2 regions of the Aeribacillus sp. FSL K6-8394 genome follow, and region 1 is predicted to be linked to the other one. Evidence: a T-box and tRNA genes for the amino acid it is inferred to sense, from the RefSeq annotation. Region 1 holds a T-box; the other holds one or more tRNA genes.
The links. The T-box of region 1 lies ahead of serS (serine--tRNA ligase). A T-box ahead of a tRNA ligase gene usually reads a tRNA of that ligase, here a tRNA-Ser.
Positions count from the first base shown of each region.

Region 2: it has a tRNA-Ser gene. The T-box ahead of serS (serine--tRNA ligase) is inferred to sense a tRNA for this amino acid. The anticodon was not compared.

Region 1 covers NZ_JBBPAA010000002.1:5,786-14,826, reverse strand. The annotation lists gene lhgO (L-2-hydroxyglutarate oxidase) at 1-89, shown strand, start outside; gene serS (serine--tRNA ligase) at 165-1,445, opposite strand; T-box leader at 1,494-1,710, opposite strand; gene pdxT (pyridoxal 5'-phosphate synthase glutaminase subunit PdxT) at 1,761-2,348, opposite strand; gene pdxS (pyridoxal 5'-phosphate synthase lyase subunit PdxS) at 2,362-3,246, opposite strand; gene NSR00_RS12390 (serine hydrolase) at 3,388-4,746, opposite strand; gene guaB (IMP dehydrogenase) at 4,906-6,372, opposite strand; gene NSR00_RS12380 (YaaC family protein) at 6,491-7,453, shown strand; rRNA gene rrf (5S ribosomal RNA) at 8,167-8,282, opposite strand; rRNA gene NSR00_RS12370 (23S ribosomal RNA) at 8,422-9,041, opposite strand, start outside.
Region 2 covers NZ_JBBPAA010000001.1:764,723-773,763, reverse strand. The annotation lists partial or broken gene NSR00_RS03575 (pirin family protein) at 1-798, opposite strand, end outside; gene NSR00_RS03570 (MBL fold metallo-hydrolase) at 809-1,777, opposite strand; tRNA gene NSR00_RS03565 (tRNA-Pro) at 1,919-1,995, shown strand; tRNA gene NSR00_RS03560 (tRNA-Ser) at 1,997-2,084, shown strand; gene NSR00_RS03555 (efflux RND transporter permease subunit) at 2,255-5,401, opposite strand; gene NSR00_RS03550 (TetR/AcrR family transcriptional regulator) at 5,551-6,408, shown strand; gene NSR00_RS03545 (MFS transporter) at 6,446-7,636, opposite strand; gene NSR00_RS03540 (hypothetical protein) at 7,954-8,097, opposite strand; gene NSR00_RS03535 (NUDIX hydrolase) at 8,249-8,878, shown strand; gene NSR00_RS03530 (MATE family efflux transporter) at 8,903-9,041, opposite strand, start outside.

The DNA of each region.
Region 1 (9,041 bases):
TGCTGAACGCTCCATCTCCTGCAGCGACAGCATCCATTGAAATAGGAAGAACAATTGCCAAACAAATGATACAACGGCAGCCTATATAAAATACATTTGTACATAAAAGAGGGATATGGAAGGAACCCCTCCTATCCCCTTTCATTTTTTCTATTCAGTATGAATTACTTTTTACTAATTACTGTTTTATTTCCCATATATGGACGCAGCACTTCCGGAATGACGACAGATCCGTCTTCTTGCTGGTAATTTTCCAAAATGGCTGCTACTGTACGACCTATTGCAAGCCCAGAACCATTTAACGTATGCACATGCTCAGGCTTTGCTTTCGGATCCCGTCGGAACCGTATATTCGCCCGGCGAGCCTGAAACGCTTCAAAGTTGCTGCAAGAAGAAATTTCACGATATGTTTGATAGCTTGGAAGCCATACTTCAAGATCATATTTTTTTGCTGCCGTAAAGCCTAAATCAGCTGTACACATGCTCATAACTCGATATGGAAGTCCTAACAGCTTCAATACGTTTTCAGCATGACTTGTTAATTTTTCTAATTCCTCATAAGAATCTTCAGGCTTTACAATTTTCACAAGCTCCACTTTGTTAAATTGATGCTGGCGAATAAGGCCGCGCGTATCTCTTCCGGCCGCCCCTGCCTCAGAACGGAAGCAAGCGCTGTACGCTACATAATTGATTGGAAGCTGCTTCTCCTGTAAAATTTCATCACGGTGCAAATTTGTGACAGGAACTTCCGCTGTTGGTATTAAGAAATAATCCTCACCTTGAATTTTAAAAGCGTCTTCCTCAAACTTCGGAAGCTGTCCTGTTCCGATCATGCTTGTACGGTTCACTATATACGGAGGCAAAACTTCCTCATAGCCATGTTCTTCAACGTGCAAATCTATCATAAAACTGATAAGCGCCCTTTCTAATCTTGCGCCCAAACCTTTATAAAATACAAAGCGGCTGCCGGTCACCTTGCCGGCTCTTTCAAAATCGAGAATTCCTAATTGGTCGGCAATTTCCCAATGAGGTTTTGGTTCAAAACGAAAGGTCGGGATTTCTCCCCATTTGCGGACTTCTACATTATCTTCCTCTGAATCGCCGACTGGAACGCTCTCATGCGGAATGTTTGGAATCGACAAAATCAAGGTTTCTAACTTTTCTTCAATCTCTTTTAATTCCTCATCAAGTGTTTTGATGCGTTCTCCTACTTGACGCATTTCTTGAATTAAATGATCTGTGTCTTTCTTTTCTCTTTTCAATTCGGCGATTTTAGAAGATACTTCATTTCTTTTGCTTTTTAATTCTTCCGTCGTAACAATTAGTTCACGACGCTTTTTATCCAAGTCAACAAATTGATCAAAATCAGTTAAATCCTCTCCACGGTGTTCAAGCTTCTTTTTTATTTCTTCAAAATTTGACCGTAAAAATTTCATATCAAGCATCATGGACACTCCTTTCGTTTTTATATTCAAAATAAAAACTCCCGTCCAAAAAGGGACGAGAGTATACCCGCGTTGCCACCCTGCTTGAAGGCATCAGCCTTCCACTTACAAAGGTAACGGTTTTTTCCGTAAATGCTTACTAACAAAAACTTGCATTCAGCATTTCACTCAAGGACGGATTCACAAGCGTTTTTCACTGGTTTCCACCAACCACCAGCTCTCTTAAGAAAAACAACTTGCTACTAGTTCCTCTCATTGCTTTAGATCTATTTATATTCATAAATTTACTATAAGTTTAGGGTTTGTTCAACTTTTTTATGCATGAACTTTCTCGTTTGATTCCTTCACCATATTTAAAAAATATTGCACAAATCGATGATCATCCGTCAATTCCGGATGGAATGAACATCCAAGTATGTGGCCTTGTCGAACAGCAACAATTCGATCCTCATGTTTTGCTAAAATTTCAACATTTTCTCCTGCTTCTACAATATGCGGAGCGCGAATAAACACACCTATAAAATCGTCCCCAACTCCTGCAATGGTTAATTCCGCTTCAAAACTTTCACGCTGACGGCCGAAAGAATTCCGTTCAACGACCACATCCAATACACCAAGGTGCGGCTCATCTTGTCCAACAATTTGCTTCGCCAGCAAAATAAGACCAGCACATGTACCGAAAACAGGTTTTCCTCCCTTTATAAATTCTTTCAAAGGGTCCATCAACCCATACTTTTCAATCAATCTTCTCATTGTCGTGCTTTCGCCGCCTGGTAAAATAAGTCCATCGATATTTTGCAATTGTTCGGATTTTTTAATTTTTACGCCTTCTGCACCACAAGCTTCGATTGACTGAATATGCTCCCTCACAGCACCTTGGAGTGCCAAAACTCCTACTTTCATTTTGTATTCTCCTTTACCAACCACGTTCTTGCATACGATGTTCCGGAAGCAATGAAGAAATATCGATCCCTTTCATCGCAGTTCCAAGATCTTTCGATAAATGAGCGATTAATTCATAATCCTCATAGTGTGTGGTCGCTTCCACAATTGCCCGAGCATACTTTCCTGGATTTTCAGATTTAAAAATACCTGAGCCGACAAACACACCATCTGCACCAAGCTGCATCATCAACGCTGCGTCAGCAGGTGTTGCAACGCCGCCAGCAGCAAAATTCACGACAGGGAGTCGTCCTTCCTTTTTAATTTGTAGTAGCACTTCATACGGGGCTCCTAAATTTTTTGCTTCCGTCATTAGCTCATCTTCGCTCATGCCGACAATTTTCCGAACCTGTGCATTCACTTTCCGCATGTGACGAACTGCTTCTACAATGTTGCCAGTTCCCGGTTCGCCCTTCGTTCTGAGCATGGAAGCACCTTCTCCAATTCGGCGAGCTGCTTCTCCTAAATCACGGCAGCCACAAACAAATGGAACCGTAAATTCCCGCTTATTTATATGAAACTCTTCATCAGCCGGTGTCAACACTTCACTTTCATCAATATAATCAACACCGAGCGCTTCTAATACTCGAGCTTCTACAATATGTCCAATACGGCATTTTGCCATTACTGGAATCGTAACCGCGTTCATGACCTCTTCAATAATCGTCGGATCAGCCATGCGGGCAACCCCGCCTGCCGCACGAATGTCAGCAGGAACTCTTTCCAGCGCCATGACGGCAACCGCACCTGCTTCTTCAGCAATTTTGGCCTGTTCTGCATTGACCACATCCATGATGACGCCGCCTTTTTGCATTTCGGCCATTCCCCTTTTTACTCGATCAGTACCAGTAATTGCCATTTCTATAGTTCCTCCTTAATGATACATTCAAATGCATACATCTATTTTATCCTAATTTTTATAAAATTCCTATCAAATTTCAAGGATTTCTTTTATTTTAAATATAGTAAAAACCCCCAACAAAATGTTAGGAGTTATGCATTAAAACCAGCTTTTTACCATGTTTGCTGCTCCGTTCCATACATCACCAAAAAAACTACCAATGCCTCTCATTGATAATACAAACCAGTTAGCTTTTTCGACTTTTGTTTTTGTCACTACATCAACTTTCGCTTCGGATTCACCTGTTACAAATCCGTAATCCTGGCTGTTCCCTTTATATTCTACGGACATATACCCGACCTTGGCGCCCTTTTTAATTGGTGCAGTCAGCTCTCCGTTCGCAGTTAAAAGCTTTTTATCTAAAACATATTTCGGCTCATACTGGTCTTTTTCCCCACGTTTAATAGGGAGCTTTAAAGAATCTTTTGTTTCTATTTCTACTTTTTTCTCTTTTCCTTTTACAACAGATACAGTTGATTTATTTTTTATTTGATATTGCGCAGGAAATAATTCCTCAATGGAAAAATTGCTGAAAACATAGTCCATTAGTTTTCTAGTTTCACTAAAACGATGTACGTAATTGTTGCTCCCTTTACCTTTCGCATTCATAACAACTGTGATGATTCGCATTCCGTTCCGTTCGGCTGTTCCCGTAAAGCAGGAGCCCGCAAAATCGGTATATCCTGTTTTTAACCCGTCTACACCTTCTGTACCATAAACTAATCCAGGCAGCATCCAGTTCCAGTTTTCCATTTTAATCTCATCATCCGTACCTTCTCGAAAAGCTTTTCTCGTAATTTTGGCCGTTTCTAAAATCTCAGGATACTCCTTTAAAAGATGGTACGCAAGGCTGGCAACGTCTCTCGCAGACATTACATTTTCTTCTTCCTCACCTGTTCCTTCCGGATGCATCCCCATTAAGTCTCTATTGTTTAAACCTGTCGCATTTACAAACTTCGTATGCTTCAAGCCTAGTTCTTTCGCTTTTTCATTCATCATTTTCACAAAATTTGTTTCCGATCCACCGATCACTTCTGCCACTGCAATCGCCGCACCATTTGCAGAATAAATGGCCATTGCTTCATATAACTCTTTTATTGTATAACTTCCATCTTTTCTTAAAGGGACATTGGATAAACTGCGATTTTGGGAAATTTTGTAAACATAATCACTTGGACGATATGTTTGATCCCAAGAAACTTTCTTTTCATGGATCGCTTCCAGCAGCAAGTATTCAGTCATCATTTTTGTCATACTTGCAACTCCAAGAGTTTTATCAATATTTTTTCCGTACACAATTTTCCCTGTAGAGGCTTCAACGGCAATGGCTGCAGAGGCATTGATGCCCAATGGGTCATTTTCTTCAGCATTTATTTTGGGAGACAAAGGGGAAAATGCCGTCATCAATAAAAACGTGATGACGAGAGCCGAGATGAATTTTTTCGTGAAGTGCACCATGATTACCTCCATTTATTTGAAAATATCTATTTTAAAAAATAATTAATAGTTAACACAACAAAATTGATTTTAACATACATCTTATAAAAAAAATAGACAGAGTCTCTACTCTGTCTAAAAGTCGTAATTTTTTAAATAAGACTATTGAACTGTCAGTTGTTAAGAAATGGAATAATTAGGAGCCTCTTTTGTAATTTGAACATCATGCGGATGGCTTTCTCTTAATCCTGCACCAGTCATCCGGATAAATTGTGAATGCTCACGGAGCTCATATAAATTTTTTGCTCCGCAATATCCCATACCTGATCTCACACCGCCGACAAGTTGGTAAATTGTCTCTGCCAACGGTCCTTTATATGGGATGCGGCCTTCAATTCCTTCTGGAACAAATTTTTTGTTGTCTTCTTGGAAATAACGGTCTTTGCTACCTTTTTCCATCGCTGCAACTGAACCCATGCCGCGATATACTTTAAATCGACGCCCTTGGTAAATTTCTGTTTCTCCCGGGCTTTCAGATGTACCTGCAAGCAAACTTCCTAACATGACGGCATGTCCACCTGCAGCCAATGCTTTTACAATATCTCCTGAATATTTTATTCCGCCATCAGCAATGATAGCTACTCCGTGCTTTCTTGCTTCTGTCGCACAATCATATATGGCTGTAATTTGCGGCACCCCAACACCTGCTACCACACGAGTAGTACAAATGGAACCAGGGCCAATTCCAACCTTCACAATGTCTGCTCCAGCTTCTATGAGAGCTCTCGTTCCTTCAGCTGTTGCAACATTTCCTGCAATAATATTTAAATCTGGATAAGCATCACGAATTTTCCTTACTGTTTCTAAAACTCCTTTTGAATGTCCATGCGCCGTATCCACGACAATAACATCCACATTTGCTTCCACTAGTTTTTTAACGCGCAGCATCGTATCAGATGTTACACCTACTGCAGCGCCGACGATCAATCTTCCATGGGCATCTTTAGCTGAATTTGGAAACTCAATTACTTTTTCAATATCTTTAATCGTAATAAGGCCTTTTAATATGCCTTTATCATCTACAATCGGGAGCTTTTCAATTTTATATTTTTGCAAAACTTTTTCAGCTTCTTCCAATGTTGTGCCTACAGGAGCTGTAACTAGATTTTCTTTCGTCATCACTTCAGAAATTTTTGTAGAATAATCTTGTATAAAACGTAAATCTCTGTTTGTAATAATACCTACAAGCTTTTGTTCCTCTGCATTGTTCACAATCGGAACACCAGAAATCCGATATTTGCTCATTAAATGTTCCGCATCATATACTTGATGGTCCGGAGTAAGGAAAAACGGATCTGTAATAACACCGCGCTCAGAACGTTTTACTTTATCTACTTGCTCAGCTTGCTGTTCAATCGACATATTTTTATGGATAATGCCCAATCCTCCTTGGCGCGCCATAGCAATCGCCATTTCTGATTCGGTAACAGTATCCATTCCTGCGCTGATAATTGGAATATTCAATTTTAACGTCTTCGTTAGCTCAACACTTAAGTCCACATCACGCGGCAAAACCTCTGACTTGGCAGGAATTAACAAAACATCATCGAACGTTAAGCCTTCCTTTAAAAATTTTGATTCCCACATTATTAAAACCCCCTAATCACGGCAAAATATTATATGTAGATTAACAATTGCTAAAGATGCTGTCAAGAAATCCACAAAGAATTTAAATTTTTAGAATAGTTGTTATGGAGGGGTCTCATTGTCGATTTGGAATTTTTATTCATCATTTCACTCTGCTCAAACAGTCCAACGGCTGCTTACCAAACATTATCAAAAACTTAACGTGCATGAGCCTGAACAAACATCTTATCAAAACTGCTATACATTTATTTATTTTTTAAAACATGGAGAAAATTATTACAAAATGGCTGATACAGCCCCGATCATGATCAAACCGGTTTTAGCTTTTTACGGCATCAGCCAGCTGATAAAGGCACTGCTTCTGACAGTCGATGCTCATTATCCTTCCTCTTCAGCTGTTTTATCCCATGGGGTATCAACAAGGAAACGAAAAAAACATAATTATAACTTTTTAAAAGATGAAGTTAAGGTGCAAAAAAATGGTTTATATCGCCATGCTGCCCTCAATCTTTTTCAATTAAATCACACGCCTGGAGAAAAATTTTCCATGGATTCCCTTTTGAAAAGAATCCCCGAATTAAGCGATCTATATCAGTTTCATTTACAAATCCCAACGACCATCCCAATTGAGACAAATGACACATTCATCATTGTACATAAAGAAATAGCAAATCGTTACTGTATTACCTCTAAGCGTCTTGCTGAGATTTTACAAAGCCAGCTTCATTGGATGCTTTCAAACGAAGATGTAGATTCACTTTATTTTTCCCATTCAGCCGAATTTCACTATTTATGGAAATCCTCCTATTTATTCAACTTTTATAATAAACAATATTATCTGCCGGCTGCGAAAGAAGATATAAAATTAATGCCAGAAATATTAATCCACTACCTTGTGCTTTATAACTTAAGCATGATTTCCCGATATGAAACCGAATGGCTGTATGATCTTATGTATAACCATCATAGTGATGATTACGTTTTTATTCATCAATTTATGGAAATCACATTAAAAAAAATTCCTTGGTTAACCTTAATGTATTTAAACCATATTTTCAATCGAGTAGGAGGGAGCGATTAACTCCCGTCCTCTCACACCACCGTACGTACGGTTCCGTATACGGCGGTTCAATTAAGATAATTGACGCAAGTCTTTATAACTTCCGTGAATAGCTGTTCTCTTTATGCCAGTGGTCACTCCACCCTCCAAGAGATCTCCCACGGGATTCACCGCTTCCTCCCTCAAGTGAGGTACTACGTTTTCTGTGTTCATCATGACACACTGAATGCCAAGGGCTATTCTCTCTTAATTGTTCGGTCCTTCTTAGTTGTTCTAGACCAACTAATACTATGACCTCTGCTGACTTCTGACTGTTCAGCTATCTATCACTAGATAGGTTACCAAGGTTACTTGGCGTGCCAGCCAGACCTCCCCGGGTAAGAGTGTAATCTTTCCTTCCATCCATCTGCTTCATTTACTCTGTATCACCTTCGGCAGAAAGGGCTTTGTTTTGTCATGCAAACTCACCCAGTGATACCTAGCCTCATATGAAGTTCGTGTTCCTCAGACCGGAAGTTTGCCGCTCGCTTCCTTCAGATTCCGCGTCACCACGGACACCCTTGCGTTAAGCTAACTGCTACTTCTGCCTTCGCAGCTCGGGACTTTCACCCTATAGATTACACCCATGCCGGGCGCACATGGATAAAAGCAGCCAACGGTAGTTGTGCTGCTTCTTTAACAAAAATATGATTATATACAAAAAAAAAGCAGCTGTTTTGCTGCTTTTTGTTTTTGCCTGGCAGCGTCCTACTCTCACAAGGGACAAACCCTCACTACCATCGGCGCTGAAGAGCTTAACTTCCGTGTTCGGGATGGGAACGGGTGTGACCTCTTCGCCATTGCCACCAAGCAATTTTTTTCTATTCATTGTTCCATTCAGTTCGATGGACAACTAATATTATAACTTTTTGATCTCAGTTGTCAACACTTTTTTGAATATCATTCTTTCAAAACTAGATAACGGTTCCTTCACGAATAGATGCTCTTACTTGGTTAAGTCCTCGATCGATTAGTATCCGTCAGCTCCACGTGTCACCACGCTTCCACCTCGGACCTATCTACCTCGTCATCTTCAAGGGATCTTACTCGCGTTTAGCGATGGGAAATCTCATCTTGAGGGGGGCTTCACGCTTAGATGCTTTCAGCGCTTATCCCTTCCGCACATAGCTACCCAGCGGTGCCCCTGGCGGGACAACTGGTACACCAGCGGTGCGTCCATCCCGGTCCTCTCGTACTAAGGACAGCTCCTCTCAAATTTCCTGCGCCCGCGACGGATAGGGACCGAACTGTCTCACGACGTTCTGAACCCAGCTCGCGTACCGCTTTAATGGGCGAACAGCCCAACCCTTGGGACCGACTACAGCCCCAGGATGCGATGAGCCGACATCGAGGTGCCAAACCTCCCCGTCGATGTGGACTCTTGGGGGAGATCAGCCTGTTATCCCCGGGGTAGCTTTTATCCGTTGAGCGATGGCCCTTCCATGCGGAACCACCGGATCACTAAGCCCGACTTTCGTCCCTGCTCGACTTGTAGGTCTCGCAGTCAAGCTCCCTTCTGCCTTTGCACTCTCCGAATGATTTCCAACCATTCTGAGGGAACCTTTGGGCG
Region 2 (9,041 bases), on a different contig from region 1:
TCAAACTTTCCTGTTTGATAGTCGACGATTGCTTGCCGTATTTCTTCTTTCGTGTTCATAACAAACGGACCGTTATGGAGAGGTTTCTCCCGCATATAGAAGCAGCCGGAGTTTGTCTGCCGCTGTGACGGTTATGAAGCTTTCCTCTCCCTCAGCACCCTTTGTTAAAAACAGCACTTGCCCTTTTTCCCCTTTTGTTTTGGACGCACCAAACAAGCCTTTTCCTTCCAATATATAAAGAAAACCATTATAGCTTCCCGGAAGATCTTGATGAACAGACGCATCAGGTTCCAGAATCATTTCTACCATCGTGACAGGAACGTAATTTTTTAGTCGGCGCTTGAATACCTTTTGACGAACCAGAAAAAATCCGAATCAACGCTCCTTTTTCTTTTCTAACTGGCATGTCAGCACTTTTCAAATTTTGATAGCGGGGAGCGGTCAGTTTTTTTGAACTCGGCAAATTACCCCACAGCTCTAGACTGTGAACAGTAGATCCAGGTGCAGGATCTTCTTGATGGATTACTCCTCTTCCAGCAGTCATCCATTGAACATCACCCGGCTTTAGCTTGCCATATCCATTTTTGTTATCAAAATGCTCTAAAATCCCGTCAATTACATATGTGACAGTTTCGATTCCCCGATGGGGATGAAGGTCAAACGTCCCTTGCTGAAAAATATCCTCCGCAAGCATTAAAAACGGATCATATTTCTCCCAATTACCAGGTTCTAACACAAACCCATCGGATGATTCGATTGTAACGCAACATTTTTAATTTTGCGTATATCTCTTTCCATACAAGCCTCCTTATCTATTTTCTGCTTTTTGCAAGTAATCAATAATCCCTTGCGCACAAATGCCCATATCGATTTTTATATACTCGTGCACTTGATGATCTTCGGAAATATGTTTTTTCTTTAAGTAATCTTGCAACGTGCTGTACAATCTATCAGATAGAAGCTTTGATTTTTCTTCAAACGGCAAGCTTCCATGCTCTTTTACAACCGCTTTGCCTTGATCTACAAAAATGTCCAGCCAATATTTTAGCTGTTTATAAACTTCCTCTGGATGCTCGCTCATGCCAAAATGACCGAAAAATATTTTCGAAACGTTTAATGCTTCGATTCTTTCGCATGATTCAAGCATTTTATCCGGATCGAACTGGTTAGGAGAAGTAGACGGCAAATAAAACTCTAAGTCTGAATCTAAGAGCATTGAATAAAAAACCCCGATCGTGTCGCCGGTAAAGATGCCGTTGCTTTTGGAATCATGTATACAAAAATGGTGATTCGCATGACCTGGTGTGTGATAAAATGTCAGCACGCGATCATCGCCTACTTGAAGCGTTTCCAAATCTTCTTTTACAACTAGCTGGTCTTCTGGCACGGGCAAAATCGGGTCAAACAATTTTTGAAATTGCTCCTCTCCATACACCGTTTTGGCGCTGACAATTAATCTGGATGGATCTTGCAAATGACGTTTCCCGCGGGGATGAACGAACACTTTTGCTTTTGGGCAATGTTCAAGGAAAAGCCCGACACCTCCCGAATGATCTAAATGAATGTGCGTAACAATGATGTTTTGAACATCCTTCGGATCAATTCCTAAACTTTCAAGACCTTTTAATAAATATGGGACAGACGGGCTCGCGCTTGTTTCGATGATGGTCAGCTCTTTTTCGTGAAGAACGTAAGCCCCTGTTCTGTTTTCTAATCCTAAGTCAAAAAGATCAATTAATGTGATGTCATCGCCAATGTTTTGTACCTTCAATGTTATGTGACTCCTTTCTTTTATTTGCCTACTACATAATTCAACAAAAAAAGATTAATTTCCTTTTCCAAACTTTTCGTTGATTGGTTAAAATTTTTTGATGACAAATTTTTTATTTTAATATATAATTTTAATGCTGACGTTTTCCGGGAAGTAGCTCAGCTTGGCAGAGCACCACGTTCGGGACGTGGGGGTCGCAGGTTCAAATCCTGTCTTCCCGACCATGGAGAAGTACCCAAGTGGTTGAAGGGGACGCACTCGAAATGCGTTAGGGCGGGCAACCGCCGCGTGAGTTCGAATCTCACCTTCTCCGTTTAAAAAACGCGCTAAAAAGCGCGTTTTTTTATTGCCGGAATTTGAATAATTGACCCTTTTGAAAAATTTTCAAAACAATTGATATTCTTATTTTCATAAAAACTGTTTCAGCAAGTTATGCAAAAAAAACCTGAAAAGCCTATTCAGTGCTTTTCAGGTTTTTTCTTATCATTCCTCGATTGGAGCTTTTCTTCTAAATTTGCTTAATACTTCATAGACGATCGGAACGATGATGAGGGTCAGCAAAGTCGAACTGGTTAATCCGCCAATGACGGTTAGGCCAAGCCCTTTCGAAATCATGCCTCCATCTCCTTCATAACCTAATGCGAGAGGAAGCAATGCTCCAACTGTTGCCAGTGCAGTCATTAAAATCGGCCGTAAGCGCGTTGCTCCTGCTTCAATGAGCGCATCTCTTGTAGAAAGTCCTTCACGCTCTTTATGAATGACACGGTCAATTAACACAATCGCATTCGTCACAACAATTCCGATTAACATGAGCGCGCCGATCAGAGCTGAAACGCTCAATGTTTCTCCCCCAAGCCATAGCGCCACAAATCCGCCGATGACGGTAAATGGAAGTGAAAATAGAATGGCAAAAGGCGCAAGTCCTTGACTAAACGTAACCACCAGCACAAAGTAGACAACAGCGATGGCAGCGAGCATAGCCAATCCTAATTGTGAAAACGACTCATTGATCTGTTCTGTCACTCCGCCTGTATCAATGTTCACACCAGGCGGCAATTCTAAATCATCTATTTTCTTTTGAATGTTTGCATTTACTTGGCTAACGTCATTAGTAGTTATCTCTCCGCTGACCGAAACAGCGAATTTTCCTCCGCGTCTAGTAATCGTATTGGATGTTTCTCCTTCTTTTACTTTCGCTACATCTCCAATTTTCACATTCATGCCAAGAGGAGACTGAATAGTTTTCTTTTTCATCTCATCAATCGAATCAAATGTTTGTTCTTCCCCTTCAATATAGACTTCTATATCTTTACCATCTTTTTGGATTGTCGTTAAAACCGGCCGTTCATGCTGTTGGCTTAATGCCATCGCAATTTGTCCAGCGGTCAAACCGAGCTTGCTCATCTTTTCTTGATCAACAACAAACGTGAATTCATCATATGTTTTCGTTAAACCTGATTCAACATTTTTTAAATTTTTTTCATCTTCCAAGATTTTTTGTACTTCTTGGGCGACAGGCTCAATATCTTCCATCGAATCGCCAAATATATGCAACGTATACTCATTGCTTGCCATCATCATGTCAATGGTGCCCCAATCGCCCTTTTCATTCGTTAATTCATTTAAGTCTTTAACAATTTTTTCCTTTTCTTTCTCGAAATTCGGTGTGTCATCTTCATACATAATAAAGAAAATGGCCTGATTTCGATTTCCTGGATTCATCGGATTTTCGCTTCCGACAGACAATTGAATCGTTTTTACATGATCACGATCGACAAGAAAATCTTCTGCCTTCAATGCGATATCTTCCACTTCTTCCAGCGTTTGCCCTGGATCCGGATCATACGTCACAACAATTTGCTTTTCCTGTTCATTTGGCAAAAAGCTTACCCCGATGACAGGAATTAAAAACAGACTGGAGACAAGAAGCAGGATCGCAATCAATGATGTTATCCATTTATGGTTCAAAGACCAATTTAATATTTTTTTATAGTTAGTAGCCAAAAAGCCAGCTTCCTTTTCTTTTTCGCCTTTCCGTTTTACTCCTTTTTTAAATAAAACGTGAGCAAGTGCCGGCACAATAGTAATCGCCACTAAAAGGGACGCTAAAAGCGAGAATACAATCGTAAGGGCAAACGGCATAAATAGCTGTCCGACCATCCCTTCGACAAATGCGAGCGGCAAGAAAACCGCAATCGTCACAATGGTTGAGGACATAATAGGAATAAACATTTCTTTTGTCGCTGCAATAATCAGCTCTTTCCCTTTTAACGGCTCCCCTTTTAATGTCATCCGTCTGTAAATATTTTCAATGACGACAATCGAATCGTCAATGACGCGGCCGATCGCCATTGTGATAGCTCCAAGCGTCATCATGTTCAACGTGATGTCCATTTCACGCAAAATGATTAATGCAATTAATATGGAAAGCGGAATTGACACCACGGAAATCAACGTTGAACGAATGTTGCGCAAAAACAGCAAAATGACAATAACTGCAAAAATCGAACCGAACAGCGCTTTATTCAGCATTGTTTCAACAGATTTTTCAATCGGTTCTGCTTGGTCCAGCGTTGAAACGACTCCGAGGCCTTTATATTCGTCTTTTAATTCATCCAATTTTTCTTTTACTTCATTCACAACTTCAACTGTATTCGCATCAGTAGCTTTTACAATTTGCAGTCCGATTGCTTCTTTTCCGTTCGTTCTTGATACGGATTCAGCTTTTCCGACGATTTCGATATCGGCAATTTCTCCTAATTCGACTGTTGGCAATTCAATGCTTTGCTGCTGGATCGCCTGATTTGGCGCTGCACCATTTGCTTTAGACAAACCGTTTGGCACTTGGTTCATTTGCGCCTCTCCAGCTTGCTGCCCTTGTGCTGATCCTGTGACTGGGATTTTAAGCTTTTTCAAATCGTCAATTGTCGTAATATTTCCGTCAACGACAACAGACTTTTCCGTGTCTTTAAATGTATAAAGACCTAATGGCGCACGGAGATCCGCACCTTGAATATAATCTTTTATTGTTTCCTCATTTAGCCCGAGCTCTTTTAATTTGTCTTGATGAAAAACAAGCCGCCCCTCTTCTACCTGCTGTCCAGAAGTTACAATGCTTTCTACTCCATCGATTCCTTTCAATTCAGGAACAATGATGTCTTCAACCAGTTCAGTTAATTCAGGAAGTGTTTTTCCTTCATCGAAAAAGCTCACTGTATAAACAGGGAAAGCGTTCATGCTAAATCTTGCAATTTTAGGCTCTCCTGCTCCATCCGGAAGTTCGACTTGTTCGATTGCCTTTTCAGCTTCCTCTTCTGCTCGTTCCATATCTTTTTCAAATTTGTATTCGATTTGAATAGAAGATGCATTTTCAAACGAATTAGAGCTGACGATTTCCACCCCGTTCAAATTGCGAACAGCTTCTTCAATAGGAACCGTCACTTTCTCTTGTACTTCTTCAGGGGTTGCACCTGGATATGTAGTCGTAACACTTATGATGGGAGTGTTTATGTCCGGGATCGTCTCCAGCTTCATATTAAATCCAGAAAATAGTCCCGCAAAAATTGCAATGATAGTTAAAATCCAAATAGCCAGTTTATTACGGAGCGAAAATTTAATAATGTTCTCCACCAAGCCCCATTCCTTTCATGAAGATTTGACAATTCTCCTTTTTTTATACATACTTATAGTAAGTTGACTATATAGTCATTATAATTGACCGGTTAACTAGTAGTCAACTAAACTAATAAATTTTTTTCCGACAATAAGGGGATGTTCATGTGAAAGAAAAAGAACGTTTAATCATTGAAGCTGCGATGAAGCTGTTTGCTCGAAAAGGCGTTTCTTCCACCTCCATCCAAGAAATTACCAATGCATGTGGCATTCCGAAAGGTTCGTTTTATTTTTATTTCAAGTCAAAAGATGAACTGTTAATTAAAATTTTGGAGCAGTTTTTTAGTCAGTTAAAGAAAAAAACGGAGCAAATCGGGGCAAATTACGAAGATCCAAAAGAGCGGTTTATTAAACAATTGTCTGTTCAATTAAAAGAATTTTTGGCGCATAAAGAAATATTTATTACGCAGATGCATGAAAATTTAAAAGAAAATAATGAAAAAATTGATTCGTTGTTACAAAACCTAAGAAACGATTTTTTTCATTTTTTAACAAACAATCTGAAAAACATTTACGGCAAGTCAATTGATAAGTATATAGCAGATGTAAACATTATCGTTCAAGGAATCTTTTTTTCATTCATTCAGTTCCTCATATTTGAAAATAGGGTGAGAGTAGATGAGGAAAAATTGGCAAAATACATTTTGCAAACAGCAGATGATTTAGTCAAAGGAATGCTGGCAAAACAAAATGACCCCATCATTCCAGCTGAGATCATGACCAAAATGTTCAATCATCCTCAATCCCCCAGCCATCCGTTGAACATTTTAAATGAGATAAAAGAAATGAGCCGTTCTATAATCGATGATGGACAGTTAAACATTACGATTGAAGTGTTAGAAGCTGAAATAACGGCTGAAAAGCCAAGAACTCCGGTCATTAAAGGAATGTTGTCAAATCTCCATGAATATCCTGAACTACGCTACTTGGCCAATCAACTAGCTGATTATTTTCAAATTAAATGAGCCTCTAAAGGGTTTAATTCCTTTAGAGGCTGTATTTTTACTCCAGCTCCAACGCTTTTGTTTCTTGTCCAAACAATAGAACAGCTAATGCTCCAATAATAATGGCAGCGCAAAAAATTGAAAAAATGGCTACCATGGAAACTTTGAGAGCGGCTAAATAACCAACTAATAAAGGCCCGAAAATGCCACCAATTCTTCCAAACGATGCGGCCATTCCCGCACCTGTCCCGCGAATTTCTGTTGGATAAAGCTCAGGTGTATAAGCATAAAGCGCTCCCCAAGCCCCTAAGTTAAAAAATGATAAAAAGATTCCAGATATTAAAAGCTCTGCCGTTGTATCGGAAAATCCGAAAAAGAATGCGCTCAGTGCAGTGCCAAATAAATAAAGAGAAAGAACAAATTTTCTACCGATTCGTTCAATGAGCCACGCCGCACTAAAGTATCCCGGAAGCTGTGCAATCGTCATAATAAGAACATACTCAAAGCTTTGCACTAAACTGTAGCCTTTCATCATCACAACGCTTGGAAGCCATAAAAACATCCCGTAATAAGAAAAAACAACAGAAAACCACAACACCCAAAGTACAGCTGTTTGTTTCACATATTTTTTTGACCAGACAGCTGCGATATTTTTCCATACATTTGATTTTGTTTGTATCGATTTGAATTTTTTTGAATCCGGAAGCTTCATGCGCAAATAAATCGCATAAAAAGCCGGAAGAGCTGTTAAAATAAGGGCGAGACGCCAGCCAAATTGAGGGATAACAAAATAAGATATAATTGCCGCGATCAACCATCCTGCAGCCCAAAAACTTTCAAGCAGCACGACCATTCTTCCCCGATCCTTTGTCGGCGAGCTTTCTGATACTAGCGTTGATGCTACTGGCAATTCACCCCCCAGCCCCATGCCGATAAAAAATCTTAACAGCAAAAATACTGCTAATGTGGTTGTAAAAGCCGACAGGCCGCTGCCGATCGAAAATAACAATAATGTGATAATAAAGACAGTTTTTCTGCCAATTTTGTCTGACAAGAGACCGAAGAAAAATGCCCCTACAGCCATGCCGATCGAGTTGATGCTCCCGATCCAGCTCATTTGTTCTGCCGTCAAATTCCAATCTTCTTTTAACGCGGCAATGATAAAAGATAAAATGCCGACATCCATTGCATCAAAAAGCCATGCGAGTCCCGCAATGCCTAATAGCTTTTTTGTTGACATCTCTTTCATCTTGTCAACTTCACCTCTTTCTGATGTCTTTACATATGTTTTGTTATATGTAAACTATATCATATTTTACATAATTGTCATGTTTTTTGTTTTATAAACGAAACATAATATTGTGCCATCGGCATATGAATCCTATAATCGCAATTTCAGACCATCTTTGCAGCGTTTCATTTATTGCAAAAGGTACAATTCCTTGAAATTTCTACTTTCAGAGAAATCCTTAACAACTAAAAAAGATCCACAGAAATCATTTATATATTCTGTAGATCTTCGCCATTTAAAAAGGAATAGGAGACAGCATTTTGTCTATAAAATTTTTATTTTTTGTTTTTTGTCCCATCTTCTACGTTATAGGCTTGACCATATGCTTCACGGGACGGTTCATATAAGTCATGTACATCCGTTCTTCTTTCGAGTTCCGTTTGTTCATGTGTACGTTTTTTGTTTTTAAACCACTTCATTCTTGCTCACCTCTCATATATATCATCATCTTCTTATTTATTGTTGCGAAATTTTTTACGTTTATTCGAAAATATGCATGCCATTCGCCAACCAGTTCTGTTTTTCATTTATAATGAAATTAATCGATTATGTTAGATTGAAGGTGACAGTATGGAGATCGAAGATATTATAAAGAAGGTTAAAAATCATAATCCGACGATAATTGGGATGGATCGTTTAGTAAAATTTGCGGTATTGCTTCCGTTTATGCGAATAAATGATGAAGTTCATTTGTTGTTTGAAGTACGCGCCAAAAAATTAAAAAGGCAGCCCGGCGAGATTTGTTTTCCAGGTGGGAAAGTTGAGCCGACCGATCACGATGCAAAACATACAGCTATTCGCGAAACATCAGAAGAGCTAGGTATTTCAGCCGATATGATTCAGCATGTATATCCGCTTGATTATGTGATGACTGCCTACGGAACGGTTGTTTATCCTTTTGTTGGCATGATCGATCCTGACGCTTCGTTAGAGCCAAACAAAGACGAAGTCGGCGAAGTATTTACAGTTCCTTTTCAATTCTTTTTAGAAACGAAGCCAGAAATTTATGAAGTTCATTTTCGGGCAGAACCTGAAGAAAATTTTCCTTATGAAAGCATCATCGGGGGAAAAAAATATAAATGGAATTCACCGAAAATAGAAGAACATTTTTATTATTATAAAGATAAAGTGATTTGGGGGCTGACAGCCCGGATGATCTACTATTTTATCGATATGCTAAAGAGCGAGCCATCCCTATAATAGTTTTATGGGATGGCTGTTTATTTAAGCTGTACCGTGAAACAATTCTTTTTTCCTCCACCCGCCGAGCCTAAAATATAAAAAGGCGAATAAGCTGGAAATAACAAAGCTGACGCCCATTCCGACACCGATGCCGTCTTCGCCGATCCAATTGGAAAAAAGG